2 linked regions of the Catalinimonas alkaloidigena genome follow. The protein of the gene in region 1 binds, or shares a complex with, the protein of each later gene. Links are inferred from orthologs where the notes say so. Each region holds a gene or a part of one and is shown on either strand. Other genes may lie near its edges. The genes, in order: BLR44_RS18530 and groL.

What was found.
Region 2: the proteins of BLR44_RS18530 (region 1) and groL are in contact, whole or in part, in a cryo-EM structure (PDB 8P4O), measured with the Escherichia coli proteins. The link is inferred for Catalinimonas alkaloidigena from one-to-one orthologs.

What each region holds. Positions count from the first base shown.
Region 1 is NZ_FNFO01000008.1:18,361-24,401, reverse strand. What follows is about bases 953-3,765. They hold BLR44_RS18530 (methionine adenosyltransferase), read left to right. Parts: upstream 953-1,598; coding sequence 1,599-2,933; downstream 2,934-3,765. Other genes in these bases: BLR44_RS18525 (T9SS type A sorting domain-containing protein), read right to left, coding at 3,009-3,765; BLR44_RS18535 (SAM-dependent methyltransferase), read left to right, coding at 953-1,419. Outside these bases: BLR44_RS18545 (alpha/beta fold hydrolase), read left to right, coding at 1-462; BLR44_RS18540 (DUF2905 domain-containing protein), read right to left, coding at 451-690; more of BLR44_RS18535, read left to right, coding at 700-952; more of BLR44_RS18525, read right to left, coding at 3,766-5,027; mnmD (tRNA (5-methylaminomethyl-2-thiouridine)(34)-methyltransferase MnmC2), read right to left, coding at 5,168-5,848; ispF (2-C-methyl-D-erythritol 2,4-cyclodiphosphate synthase), read right to left, coding at 5,859-6,041. UniProt on the Escherichia coli protein: Catalyzes the formation of S-adenosylmethionine (AdoMet) from methionine and ATP.
Region 2 is NZ_FNFO01000001.1:607,014-613,155, forward strand. The notes cover bases 1,254-4,167. They hold groL (chaperonin GroEL), read right to left. Parts: upstream 3,574-4,167; coding sequence 1,933-3,573; downstream 1,254-1,932. Other genes in these bases: BLR44_RS02325 (peptide MFS transporter), read left to right, coding at 1,254-1,434; BLR44_RS02330 (tellurite resistance TerB family protein), read right to left, coding at 1,445-1,813; groES (co-chaperone GroES), read right to left, coding at 3,635-3,910. Outside these bases: more of BLR44_RS02325, read left to right, coding at 1-1,253; BLR44_RS02345 (hypothetical protein), read left to right, coding at 4,296-5,015; preprotein translocase subunit SecG, read right to left, coding at 5,075-5,485; BLR44_RS02355 (hypothetical protein), read right to left, coding at 5,529-6,142.

The sequences.
Region 1 (6,041 bases):
CTGGTCGTGGCCGATATTGCGCCGCGTTATTATCCGGTGCATCACCAGCAGATTCTTGCGGGGCTTAAGTCCATTCCGGTCGATTCGATCAAGTCGCGGCAGGAAGCCGACAAAATTCTGAGTGAACGGATTCCCGAGTTAGGGGTGCGACAGTTCTTGTTGAAAAACCTGACGCGAAAATCGGAGGGAGGCTTCGAGTGGCGGATGAATTTGCCCGTCATCGACCAGAAAATCGAACAGGTGGGCGAAGCGTTGCCTGCCGACGCACGTTACGAAGGCCCTACTTTGTTTTTACGTGGCGAGCACTCCGATTACATCCAACCGAAAGATGAAGCGGAAATTCATCGTCTGTTTCCGAAGGCAACCATCGAAACCGTGGCTGGAACGGGGCACTGGCTGCACGCCGAGAAACCCGACGAGGTGATCCGTTTGATTCAGGCGTTTATCGACTCAGCTTCCTAACCGGCGGATCAGCCAGAGAATAAACGTGAGCAGCAGGCTGAGCAATATGCTAGTGCCCAAAGGAAAATAAAACGAAAAGTTTTTCCGCTTTATGGCAATGTCGCCGGGCAGGCGACCGGGGCGCAGCCATTCCGGCCAATGGAATTTATCGCCGAACAAAAAAATGCCGCCCAGCAGGATCAGCAACAGGCCGAGGCCAATCAAAAGTTTTCCGAACGAAGTGGGCATGTCATCACAATGAAAGCAACATCCAAAGGTCGACTTTTTCTGATACCGACCGTATTGTCACCGGACACCGAAGCGCAGGTATTGCCGCCGCAGGTGCCCGAAACCATTCGTTCTCTACAACACTTTCTGGTTGAAAACGTGCGTACCGCGCGGCGTTTCATCAGCGGTCTGCGGCTCGGCATCTCGATCGAATCGCTCCAGTTTTACGAACTGAGCAAACATACGGAAGTACGTCAAATCGAGCAGTACCTGGATCTGGCCGAACAAGGCCACGACCTAGGCATTCTGTCCGAAGCGGGTTGTCCGGGGGTGGCCGATCCGGGCGCACGAGCCGTGGCGGGGGCGCATCGGCGTGGTATTCCGGTGGTGCCGTTGGTGGGGCCGTCGTCCATTTTGCTGGCGCTGATGGCGTCCGGGTTCAGCGGCCAGTCGTTTGCGTTTCACGGGTACTTGCCCATTGCGTCGGAAGCTCGGATCAAAGCTCTGCAAGGGTTGGAGAAGGAGGCGCAGAAACACCACCAGACGCAGATTTTCATGGAAACGCCGTACCGGAACAACCCGTTGTTAGACGATATTCTGAAAGCCTGCCGCCCGCAGACACTTTTGTGCGTAGCGGCAAACCTGACCTCGCCTCATCAGCTCATTCAGACGCAGACCGTAGAAGCCTGGCGGCGCACATCGGCCGATTTTCATAAAATTCCGGCCATTTTTCTGCTTTCGGCCTCTTGAGAGTTCCCGGTGTTGCTTGCTTTCAATCAAGCTAAAATCTGTACTTTTGGGGCCGCAATTTGCCCGCCGGTCCGGAAGGTTACCGTCTGATAATCAGTGGGCATAGGGCGATTAAACCACCGGAACTGGCGTCAGGCTCATCTCCGGTTTACGATTGATTCATCTTAACTTATTTGCAAATGCCTTATCTCTTTACCTCTGAGTCGGTCTCGGAGGGTCACCCTGACAAAGTAGCGGACCAGATTTCGGATGCTATTTTGGATGCCATGCTGGCACAAGATCCCGACTCGCGCGTGGCCTGCGAAACCATGGTAACCACCGGCCTAGTGGTGGTGGCTGGTGAAGTAACCACCAAGGCGTATGTCGACATTCCGGGCGTGGTGCGCAAAACCATCGCGCAGATCGGATACACCAAAGCCGAGTATCAGTTCGAAGCGGAATCGTGTGGCGTGATCAACGCATTGCACAGCCAGTCGCCCGACATCGCGCAGGGTGTTGACGAGCGGGAAGGAAAAGAACAAGGTGCCGGTGATCAGGGAATGATGTTTGGGTACGCCACGCGCGAAACGCCGGAATTCATGCCGATGGCGTTGGCCTTTTCGCACCGTTTGGTGAAAGAACTGGCCCGCATTCGCAAAGAAGAGCCTGAACTGATGCCGTACTTGCGTCCGGATGCGAAGGCACAAGTAACCATCGAATACAGCGACGACAACCAACCCGTCGTGGTCGATACCATCGTCGTTTCCACGCAGCACGACGACTTTATCAAGCCGGATTACGCGGCGCATCCCGATACTGCTCAGGGCCGGGCGGCGGCTGTCGCCGAGGCCGATGAAAAAATTCTGTCGAAGATCAAGAAAGACATCATTGAGAAGGTGATTCCCTCGGTCATTCCGCAAACCATGCTTTCTTCGCGCACCAAGTACCACATCAACCCTACCGGTAAATTTGTGATCGGTGGACCGCACGGCGATGCCGGCCTGACCGGCCGGAAGATCATCGTCGATACCTACGGTGGCAAAGGTGCCCACGGAGGCGGTGCGTTCTCCGGAAAAGATTCTTCGAAGGTGGACCGCAGTGCGGCCTATGCAGCGCGCCACATTGCCAAAAACATGGTGGCGGCCGGTCTTTGCGACGAGGTCCTGGTGCAGGTGGCTTATGCCATCGGTGTAGCCCAGCCGGTTTCGTTGACGGTAAACACGTACGGCACGGCGAAAGTGGACATGAAAGACGGCCAGATCGCTTCCAAGATCAAAGAACTATTCGACATGCGGCCGCGTGCCATCGTAGAGCGCCTGGGCCTGAAGAATCCTATCTTTTCTGAGTCGGCGGCATACGGACACATGGGCCGGGAAGCTGCGGCCAAAGAGGTTGGACTGGAATACGTTCGCGTTCGCGAAAACGGCACGGGCGAGAAAGAAGAGGTCCGGCGGAAAGAGAAGAAATCGGTGGAATTCTTCACGTGGGAAAAACTCGATTACGTCGATAAGATCAAAGCCGCTTTCGGCTTATAGACTTCTTAAACGTTTTAGAATAAAAAAGCCCGGCAGAGAACCTGCCGGGCTTTTTTGTGCATGTGCAGTACTTAACTACTGCTTAACGATTTTTTGCGTGAACTGGCCTTGGGCGGTAGTGACCGTGCAGAGGTAGATACCCGCCCGCAGGCTGTTCAGGTTCAGTTCCACCGAGTGGTTGACGTCCCGTGCCGACGTGGTGCGTGGCAGGACTTCCTGACCCAGGATGTTTTTCACCTGCACCTGGATTTCAGCCGCTTCCTGAAGCGAAACGTCCACCCGGGTTTGGCTGCTCGATGGGTTCGGGTAGGTCCGTACTGTGCCGTTGAGTTTGGCATAACCTCCGGCCGCAGTGATGTTTCGCAACGCCGCGCCTGTAAACTTATAGTAGTTGGTTTCGGCCAGTTGCACTTCGTGATAGTACTCGTAACTATCGCCGCCGAGCTCAAACAGGTGGAACGACAAACCCGGCTCGAAGTCAGACGACCAGATCAGGTGAATCACGTCGTCTTCCATGATGCGTTTGGGTACCTGGGGATACAGGTCTTCGCTCGAGGCATCGCCGCTGGTCCCGTCGTCCTGAACGTTTCCTACGGCTTTGGCGATGTTGATGGGGTCTGACCATACGTCACCGCCGTTTTCAGAAAAGATGCCGTAAATGTCGCGGGTGTAGACACCGAAAGCGTCTTCTTGCAAGGCCGAGTAGAAGATGTACACAACGCCTTCGGAATCGATGCTCATCGACGGTTGTGAGATGGGACCGAAGATGTAACGGCTGGTTTGTTCGAAGGTCTGTTCGTTGTCGACAATGGTAACTTCACCGTCACCGTCGGCATCGGCGATCCCAGCTACTTCGGCAAAGCCGTTGTCTTCAAAGTCTTCGTTCCAGTAGAGTAACACGGATTGACCACGGTCAAGCAGTCCGCCGTCGAAGAAGAACGAGTTGGATTGGTCGCCGTCCGGAGCTACGAACCGAAACGCAAAGCCGGTCGAGACGTGTACTTTCCCTTGGTTATCGATCAGCACGTCGAGGGCTCCGTCGTGGTCCGGGTACACGTACGCCCCATCGTCACCCGCCGAAGGGCTAAAGCTGGAATCGGCCGGAACGACCGTCGTATCCATCACCTGGATGTTCTGGTAACTCCAGGTTTCGCCGTAATCCACGGACTTCAGGAGGAATGTTACGAGCCCAACGTTGTTTTTGGTCGTGCCGTGACCCACAATGGCGACGATGCTGTCGCGGGCGTCGATTGAGAATTCCTCATTGAACAGACTGACGAAGTTGTTGGAGTCGAGGTCTTCAAAGAAGTAGTTCTGTATATCGAAGTTTTGACCACCGTCGCTGGAGCGGTGAAACACCAGGGGCGAAAAAACACCTTTGCTTACCGAAGCATCTACCATCAAAGAATCCTCCTCGTACAGATATGGATTGAGAAAGTAATGATAATAAGGAACTTGCGTTACTACGTAAATCTCATCGCCGTTTGTTGTAGCGTATGGGTTGTAGCCGGGGTTAATGGCCACATTTTTATCGCTCCAGTTGCCGGTGCCTGGTGTGCTCCGATGAAATACACGAAATTGATGATACGCATTCTGGAAACCTTGACGTCCTATAATGGTCTCACCATGGCTTGTATACAACACGCTTGCTGCACTAATCGAGCCTGACTGCGGAAGGGTCGTATTCAGTTTGATGTCTTGCCCGTCCTGAATCCAGTTGGCCGAATTGTAAAAGTTGTAGCCCGTCAAGGGGGGGACAATCATATTACTTTCTCCATCTTCCGGCAGGTAAGGCCATACCACCGTAATGTCGCCGGTTTCGTTGACCGCAATCCGCTGCCGGTCGTGCCCTTCCAGCGTAATGCCGCCCATCATATCGCGGTAGCTTTGCCCGACCACCGTGCCCCAGTAGGAGACGATCTGCGGCTTCTGAGGCGCGGGCGTAGCGCTGCGCCGGTCCTGCGATGGAGTGGTGTGTAAGTAATCTTTTTTCGTAATGGTATTCGGCACAGGGGCCACATATTTTGACTTTTGTGCGTGCACGGCGGTGAGGCAAGGCCCGACCAGCATGGCTAGAAGTAGGAGTCTTCGCATGTAAATAACTTTTGTGTGAAAAATTCAAGGTAGAAAAGAACTAAATATAAACAGATTGCTTTCCCGCAGCAACCGTAATGTCCTGCACTCGACAAAATGCAAAAGAATACCTACTGAGCAGCCATTCCAGAGGTCAATTGTCAGACCTTCCAGGCACGCACCATTTCGCGCTTGCCCGGAGGGCCGGGGAGCTTCTCGACTTTGAAGCCCGTAGCTTGCAACGTACGGCGGAAAGCACCTTGTGCACAGTAGGTTATCAACGCTCCATCAGCACGGAGCATTGTATAAAGGCGATGAAATACGTCAGGCTGCCAGCAGTCGGGCTGTTTCTGAGGAGCAAAGGCGTCGAAATAGACCACATCGTAAGCCGCCGTTGCGCTTGGGTAGGTGTGGATGTCGCCTTCGATTTTTTGGAAGGTGAAATGGGGCGTAAGCAACAAGGCCTGCCCCCAGGGCGATTCGTGTAATTGCCGAAACCACTGGCGGTCTGTAGGTTGGTCGAGGGGTGGCGGGAACGTAAGCGCTTGCCAGAGGGAGGGCGCAAGGGGATACAACTCGATCGTGTGATAAACGACCGCCTGCTGGTGCTCCTCGGCATAGCGCAAGGTCAGTAGCGCATTGAGGCCAGTTCCGAAGCCTACTTCAAATACCCGCACCGGATCGCTGACTTCGGTGGCCGGCACCAGTCCCCGCTGGATAAACACGTAGTCCGACTCGGTTACGGCCCCGCGCCGCGAGTGATACGTTTCGTCCAGCTCCGTATGGTACAAGCTGGGCGAGCCGTCGCCTGTGGTGATGAGTTGCAGCGGGGAGTCGGGCATGGCGTTGGCGTTACGATTTTTCGATCAGCACCACGGCATAAGCCGAAACGCCCTCTTCGCGGCCCACAAAACCCAGCCGCTCTGTGGTAGTCGCTTTGATGGAGACGTCTTCTTCCGGAATGCCCATCACCTCGGCTAGGCACGCCTTCATGGCCGGTACGTGCGGGTTGATTTTCGGGCGCTGGAGGCAGAT
Region 2 (6,142 bases), on another replicon or contig:
GTGTACGGTTCCTACACGGCAATGGTCTACCTTTTTCCGGTGTTGGGCGGACTGGTGGCTGACCGCATCTTCGGCTTCCGGAAAGCGATCCTCTGGGGCGGCATCCTGATGATGCTGGGGCATTTTACGTTGGCGTTGGAGGGTACTTTGTTTGAGGGGAGCTTGTTTTTGTTCTTCTTTTCGCTGGCGCTCATCATCGTTGGTAACGGGTATTTCAAACCCAACATCTCCAGCTTTCTGGGCGATTTCTACGAAAAGGACGATCCGCGCAAAGACGGTGCGTTTACCATTTTTTACATGGGGGTGAACATCGGCTCGTTCCTCGCCACCCTCACGTGTGGGTATGTGGGCGAGCGCATCAACTGGCACTACGGCTTTGGGCTGGCAGGCATCGGGATGGCGTGCGGGCTGCTGCTTTTCTGGATCTGCAGCCGCACCCAGGTGCTAGGCGACAAAGGACTGGTACCGCCTTCGGTAAAGGAGCGCGGACCGGTGGTGGCGGGCTTGCGTGCGCCTGCGCTGGTCTATATCGGATCGCTTATGGCGCTGCCCATCGTCGCCCTGATGCTGAACATCAGCAACATTGTGTCGGGTCTCTTGGTGGTGACCACCATCGGCATCATTGGCTATCTGGTGTACGAAGCGGTGCAATTGCGTCGGAAAGCACGCGTCATGATCGCGTCGGGCGGACGACCGGGTGCGTACCTGCCGGAAGGCGAGGGGACGGACGAGGACACTGCATCACCAAAAGCGGAAGGCGACCGTTTGCTGGTGGTGACGGTTTTGTTTTTCTTCCACGCCATCTTCTGGGCGCTTTTTGAGCAGGCGGGCGGCTCGCTAACCCTCTTCACGGACAAGAACGTGCAGCGCATGCTGGGCGGGACCGAAGTACCGGCCTCAATTTTTCAGAGTCTGAACCCGCTGTTTATCATGCTGTTGGCTCCGGTTTTCTCCTGGATTTGGCTTCGGCTTCGCAAACGGAATGCAGAACCCTCCACACCGATGAAATTCGTGTTGGGGCTGGCACAATTGGGGCTGGGCTTCGTGATCATTGTGTCCGGTGCTAAATTGTTTGCGACCAACGCGCAGGTACCGATGATCTTCGTGGTGCTGATGTATCTGTTCCACACCATGGGTGAGCTGAGCCTGTCGCCGGTAGGACTCTCGATGATCACCAAACTTTCACCCGCCAAAATCGTGGGGTTTGTGATGGGAGCATGGTTTCTCTCCATTTCGCTGGGCAACAAGATTGCGGGCGTCATCGGGCAACTGACCGCCGCCGAAAATCTGCCGGACGAGGCCTCTGCCTACGATACGCTCGCGCTTTATTCGCAGACGTATCTGGTGTGGGGTGTGCTGGTGGTATTAGGGGCGGCACTGGTCCTGTTGGTGCTGGTGCCTCGCCTCCGCAAATGGATGCACGGCATCCATTAACTATCGTGAGTTAGGTCAGCAGCGCGCGGATCACCCGGAACACTTCCTGTTCGGTGCTTTTTACTACGCCGTCGGCCTCGATAATTTCCTCCATGTCGCGCAGAAACGCCTGTTTCTCACTGTCTTCTTGCAAATACTGCGTGCAACAGTGTTCTACGTGCGCGTACACTTCATCCCAAGTGTGGCTGAGCTGCTGGTAGAGTACCGCCTCGAAAAGTTCGTTGGTCAGGTGCGGTTTCATGGTCGGGAACGAACGCAATTTTTCGAGAATCACGTTGGTTTCTGAGTCGACCAGACGCAAATCGGCCCGTGCCACACAGATGTATACGTACGTCAGGTAATGGAGGGGACCCCAGCCCGGGGTGAGTTCTACAGACATGAGGAATTAAGCAAAAATGTAGCGCATAGAGAGAGATAGAGCAAAAAAAGGAAGAAAAGGTGAAACAAAAAAACCCGGTACAAACATACCGGGTTTTCTATGTTAGAGACGATGAGGAATTACATCATTCCACCCATTCCGCCCATGCCTCCCATGCCCGCGGCAGGTGCAGCAGCTTCTTTCTCGTCCGGATCGTCGGCAACTACACATTCGGTAGTCAGCAGAAGCGACGCAATCGAAGCGGCGTTCTCCAGGGCCAGACGCGTTACTTTGGTCGGGTCGATGATACCAGCGGCATACATCTCTTCGAAACGGTCGTCACGCGCGTTGTAACCGAAATCGGCTTTGCCTTCGCGGACGCGCTGTACCACTACAGAACCTTCGGCACCTGCGTTGGCAACGATCGTACGCAACGGAGCTTCGAGCGCTGTGCGAACGATGTTCACACCGATTTTCTCATCTTCGTTGTAAGTAGATACGCTATCCAGCGACTCCAGCGCACGGATCAGCGCCACACCACCACCGGGGATGATGCCTTCTTCTACGGCAGCACGGGTAGCGTGCAGGGCGTCATCTACACGGTCTTTTTTCTCTTTCATCTCTACTTCGGTAGCGGCACCGATGTAAAGGATGGCAACACCGCCTGACAATTTGGCCAGACGCTCCTGCAGTTTCTCACGATCGTAGTCAGACGTTGTGTTCTCGATCTGCTGTTTGATCTGGTTCACACGGCCTTGGATATCTTCCGTAGAGCCCGATCCGTTTACGATCGTCGTGTTGTCTTTGTCGATGATTACTTTTTCGGCCTGACCGAGGTAATCAAGCGTAGCCTGCTCCAGTTTGTAGCCGCGCTCTTCAGAGATCACCGTACCACCCGTCAGGATCGCGATGTCTTCCAGCATAGCTTTGCGGCGGTCACCGAAGCCGGGCGCTTTCACGGCCGCCACTTTCAGGGCACCGCGGATTTTGTTGACGACCAGCGTAGCCAGGGCTTCGCCTTCTACGTCTTCAGAGATGATGACCAGCGGCTTGCCGGTTTGGGCTACCTGCTCCAGGACGGGCAGCAGTTCTTTCATCGACGACACTTTTTTGTCGTAGATCAGGATGAACGGTGATTCCAGTTCAGCCTCCATTTTCTCCGTGTTGGTCACGAAGTAAGGAGACAGGTAACCGCGGTCAAACTGCATCCCTTCTACCGTTTTTACTTCGGTTTCTGTGCCACGCGCTTCTTCTACGGTGATGACGCCCTCTTTGCCCACTTTGTCCATGGCGTTGGCAATCATGCTACCGATTTCCTGGTCGCTGTTGGCAGAGATCGATGCAACCTGCGTGATTTCGTTGGAGTTCGAAATGCTGCGCGACTGCTTGCGAAGGTTTTCTACGATCACCGCAACGGCCTTGTCGATGCCCCGCTTCAGGTCCATCGGGTTGGCACCTGCGGTTACGTTTTTGATACCCGCCTGGAAGATGGCCTGGGCCAGCACCGTAGCGGTGGTGGTTCCGTCACCAGCCGAGTCAGCGGTTTTAGAAGCTACTTCTTTCACCAACTGAGCACCCATGTTTTCGATCGGGTCTTTCAGTTCGATTTCTTTCGCTACCGTCACACCGTCTTTGGTGATGGAAGGAGCCCCGAATTTTTTGTCGAGGATGACGTTCCGTCCTTTCGGACCCAGGGTGACCTTCACGGCATCGGCCAGTGTATCTACTCCTCTTTTGAGTTTCTCACGGGCGCTCGAATTGAAATATATTTTCTTAGACATAACTAAAAATTAGTTTGATTTAAGGTTGAGACTAATGTAATGCAGGATGATGTCCTTCAGACTAGAGGATGGCAAATACGTCCGATTCACGCATGATCAGGTAGTCGCTACCATCGACGGTGATCTCCGTACCGGCGTATTTCCCGTACAATACGGTATCGCCTACTTTAACGGTAAGCGGCTCATCTTTTTTACCGTTTCCGACGGCCACTACTTCGCCACGTTGCGGCTTTTCTTTGGCAGTGTCAGGGATGATGATTCCGGAAGCGGTCTTCTCTTCAGCGGCGGCAGGTTTCACAAGAACCCGGTCGGCCAGAGGCTTAATGTTTACTGACATAACAATCGTGAATTAAGGAGATGTACAAATTAGTTTAATGATTCTTCCTCGTGAGGCAGTGATGGAGCACTGTCTCGGTGTGCCTTTAAGCATTTGTTGTGCCATTGCGCTTGCAAACTTACAGATTCGAGCATTTCGGCCATTTTTTCCGCTAATTCTACCAAAACCGAAGTACAGAGGCTGACAAAGTTTCCGTTGCGCGGAAAATAAACGCGAAATCCTGTCGTGTTTATAATAACATCACGTACGGAATGGGTTTGTTCTGAGTATCTTACGTCTGTCCGATGTAAATTTTGTCACTGGCCCGAATAAGCTTTACTTCCTACTGTTGCTGAACCGATGTTTGTTGTATATTATCTGCCAGTCTATCACGAAACCTGACACTATGAAGAAACTAACTCCGAACTGGCTGACAGAAGGGTTGATCGATTTCGAATACAAGAAGTATCTCCTGCTCTCGTATTTTCAGCAAGTAGAAGCTTGTTTCAGCCAAACGCACCTTTATCCCACTTTTTCGGAACTGGTCTTTCACTACCAGAACCTGATCTCTGTCAAGGAAAACAAACAACTTTTGCGGGAGAATTTTCCGAAAGAAATTTCGCGTGATGAGTTCCGGCGGCTGAAGCTGATTTACGAAGAGATGGTCGAAGACGACGGCGTCATGAAGGAGCTGCAGGAGATCATTTCGTTCTCGTTACCGGAGTTTGAGCGGTATCTGGAAGAAGGCAAAGCCATTTATCAGTATGTCGCCGAAAACCTGCACATCAGCCCGGTAGGTCTGGTGCCGCTCGACACCACCGCCGGCTTCCTGTTTCTGTTGCAACCCACGGGTCGCGACACCGAGGTGTACGAGTACCGCATCACCATTTTTGAAAACGCCGAAGAGAATTACCGGGGCATCCGGGTCAGCCACCTGGAGTCGGTCCAAAAGCCTCGGTTGTATACGTACGAGATGCTGAAGATCGATTTGGTGCGCCGTTACAAAGCCATCGCCAATCCTGCGGCCTACCTGATCGAATCGCGGGTGATGTGCCCGATGCAAGAAACGCTTCTGCCGGTCGCCAAGCGTTCGTTTGTGCGCTACATGGCCAAACAGGCCGCATAAAAAAAGAGGTCTGCAAAGACCTCTTTTGTGTATCGGGGAAACGCGTTGTCGCGTCGGATTTAGAATGGATTGGTCGTGTCGCCTTCGTCAGACGATTCGGCCGGGGCTACGTCGCTGCCTTCCGCACCGCCACCGAATGCCGTGCTGTCACCCACTTCTGGTAGGGCAGGGGCTTGCAGGTCACCGGCGCGCTCAATGTTGACGCTGCTGGGAATATCGGCTTGTGGCGTGCTGTTGTTCACGATGAAGCCGCTACTGATGCACAGCACCATAATGGCGATGGCAAAGCCCCATGTGACTTTCTCCAACAGGTCGTTGGTGCGTTTCACGCCCATCAGTTGGCTGGAGCCCGCGCCACCAAACGCCGACGAAAGACCTCCTCCTTTGGGATTTTGGGCCAGTACGACCAACGTCAACAACACTGCCAACACGATAACCAGGCCAATCAGAATACTCAGTAGAATCGACATAAGAACGAGACGCTAATAAGTGTTTAAGATAATTGAGTGTGATTCAGAGCTTTTCCAAACTATCAATTCGGGCCGCAAAGTACGCTTTTTTCTCCGGGTGTTTCAACATTAGCTTGTGGTAAATTTCGATGGCTTTGTTGATTTTACCTTGTTTGGTCAGAATAATCGCGAGATTTTCAGAAACTAGATTTTCATTACGTCGCGAACTTTCCGATGCCAGGTCGTCCTTGCTCGCATTTTCGTCAGCCTGATTGGGTGTCAGGCGCGGATTGACGAGGATAAAACGATCGATAACGTCGAGCTGATCCACGCGCAAGGGTTTCCGTTTCGGCTCTTCTTCGCGGGCGACGCCTTCTTCACGCAGCGGGCGCGCTTCCAGTTCGGTCAGAATCGTGTCGGGGGTTACCGAAGGTGTTTCCGAAATCTCTTCCAGCAGATCAGGTATTGGAGACGCTTGAGGTCGTTGCGGCGATTCTGCCTGCGCAATTTCGGCTTCCAGGGCCTCGGGGCCCAGCTCGGCGCCGGCCCGCTGGGCCAGGGCCCGCACCACTTCGTCGGGTGTGGTGGCGAACGTGGCCGGACGGGCGTGGTAGAGTGTGCGCTTCAGCAGCGCGCGGTCGGTCGTATACACCGCCGCTTTTTTCAACTTCTGATGCG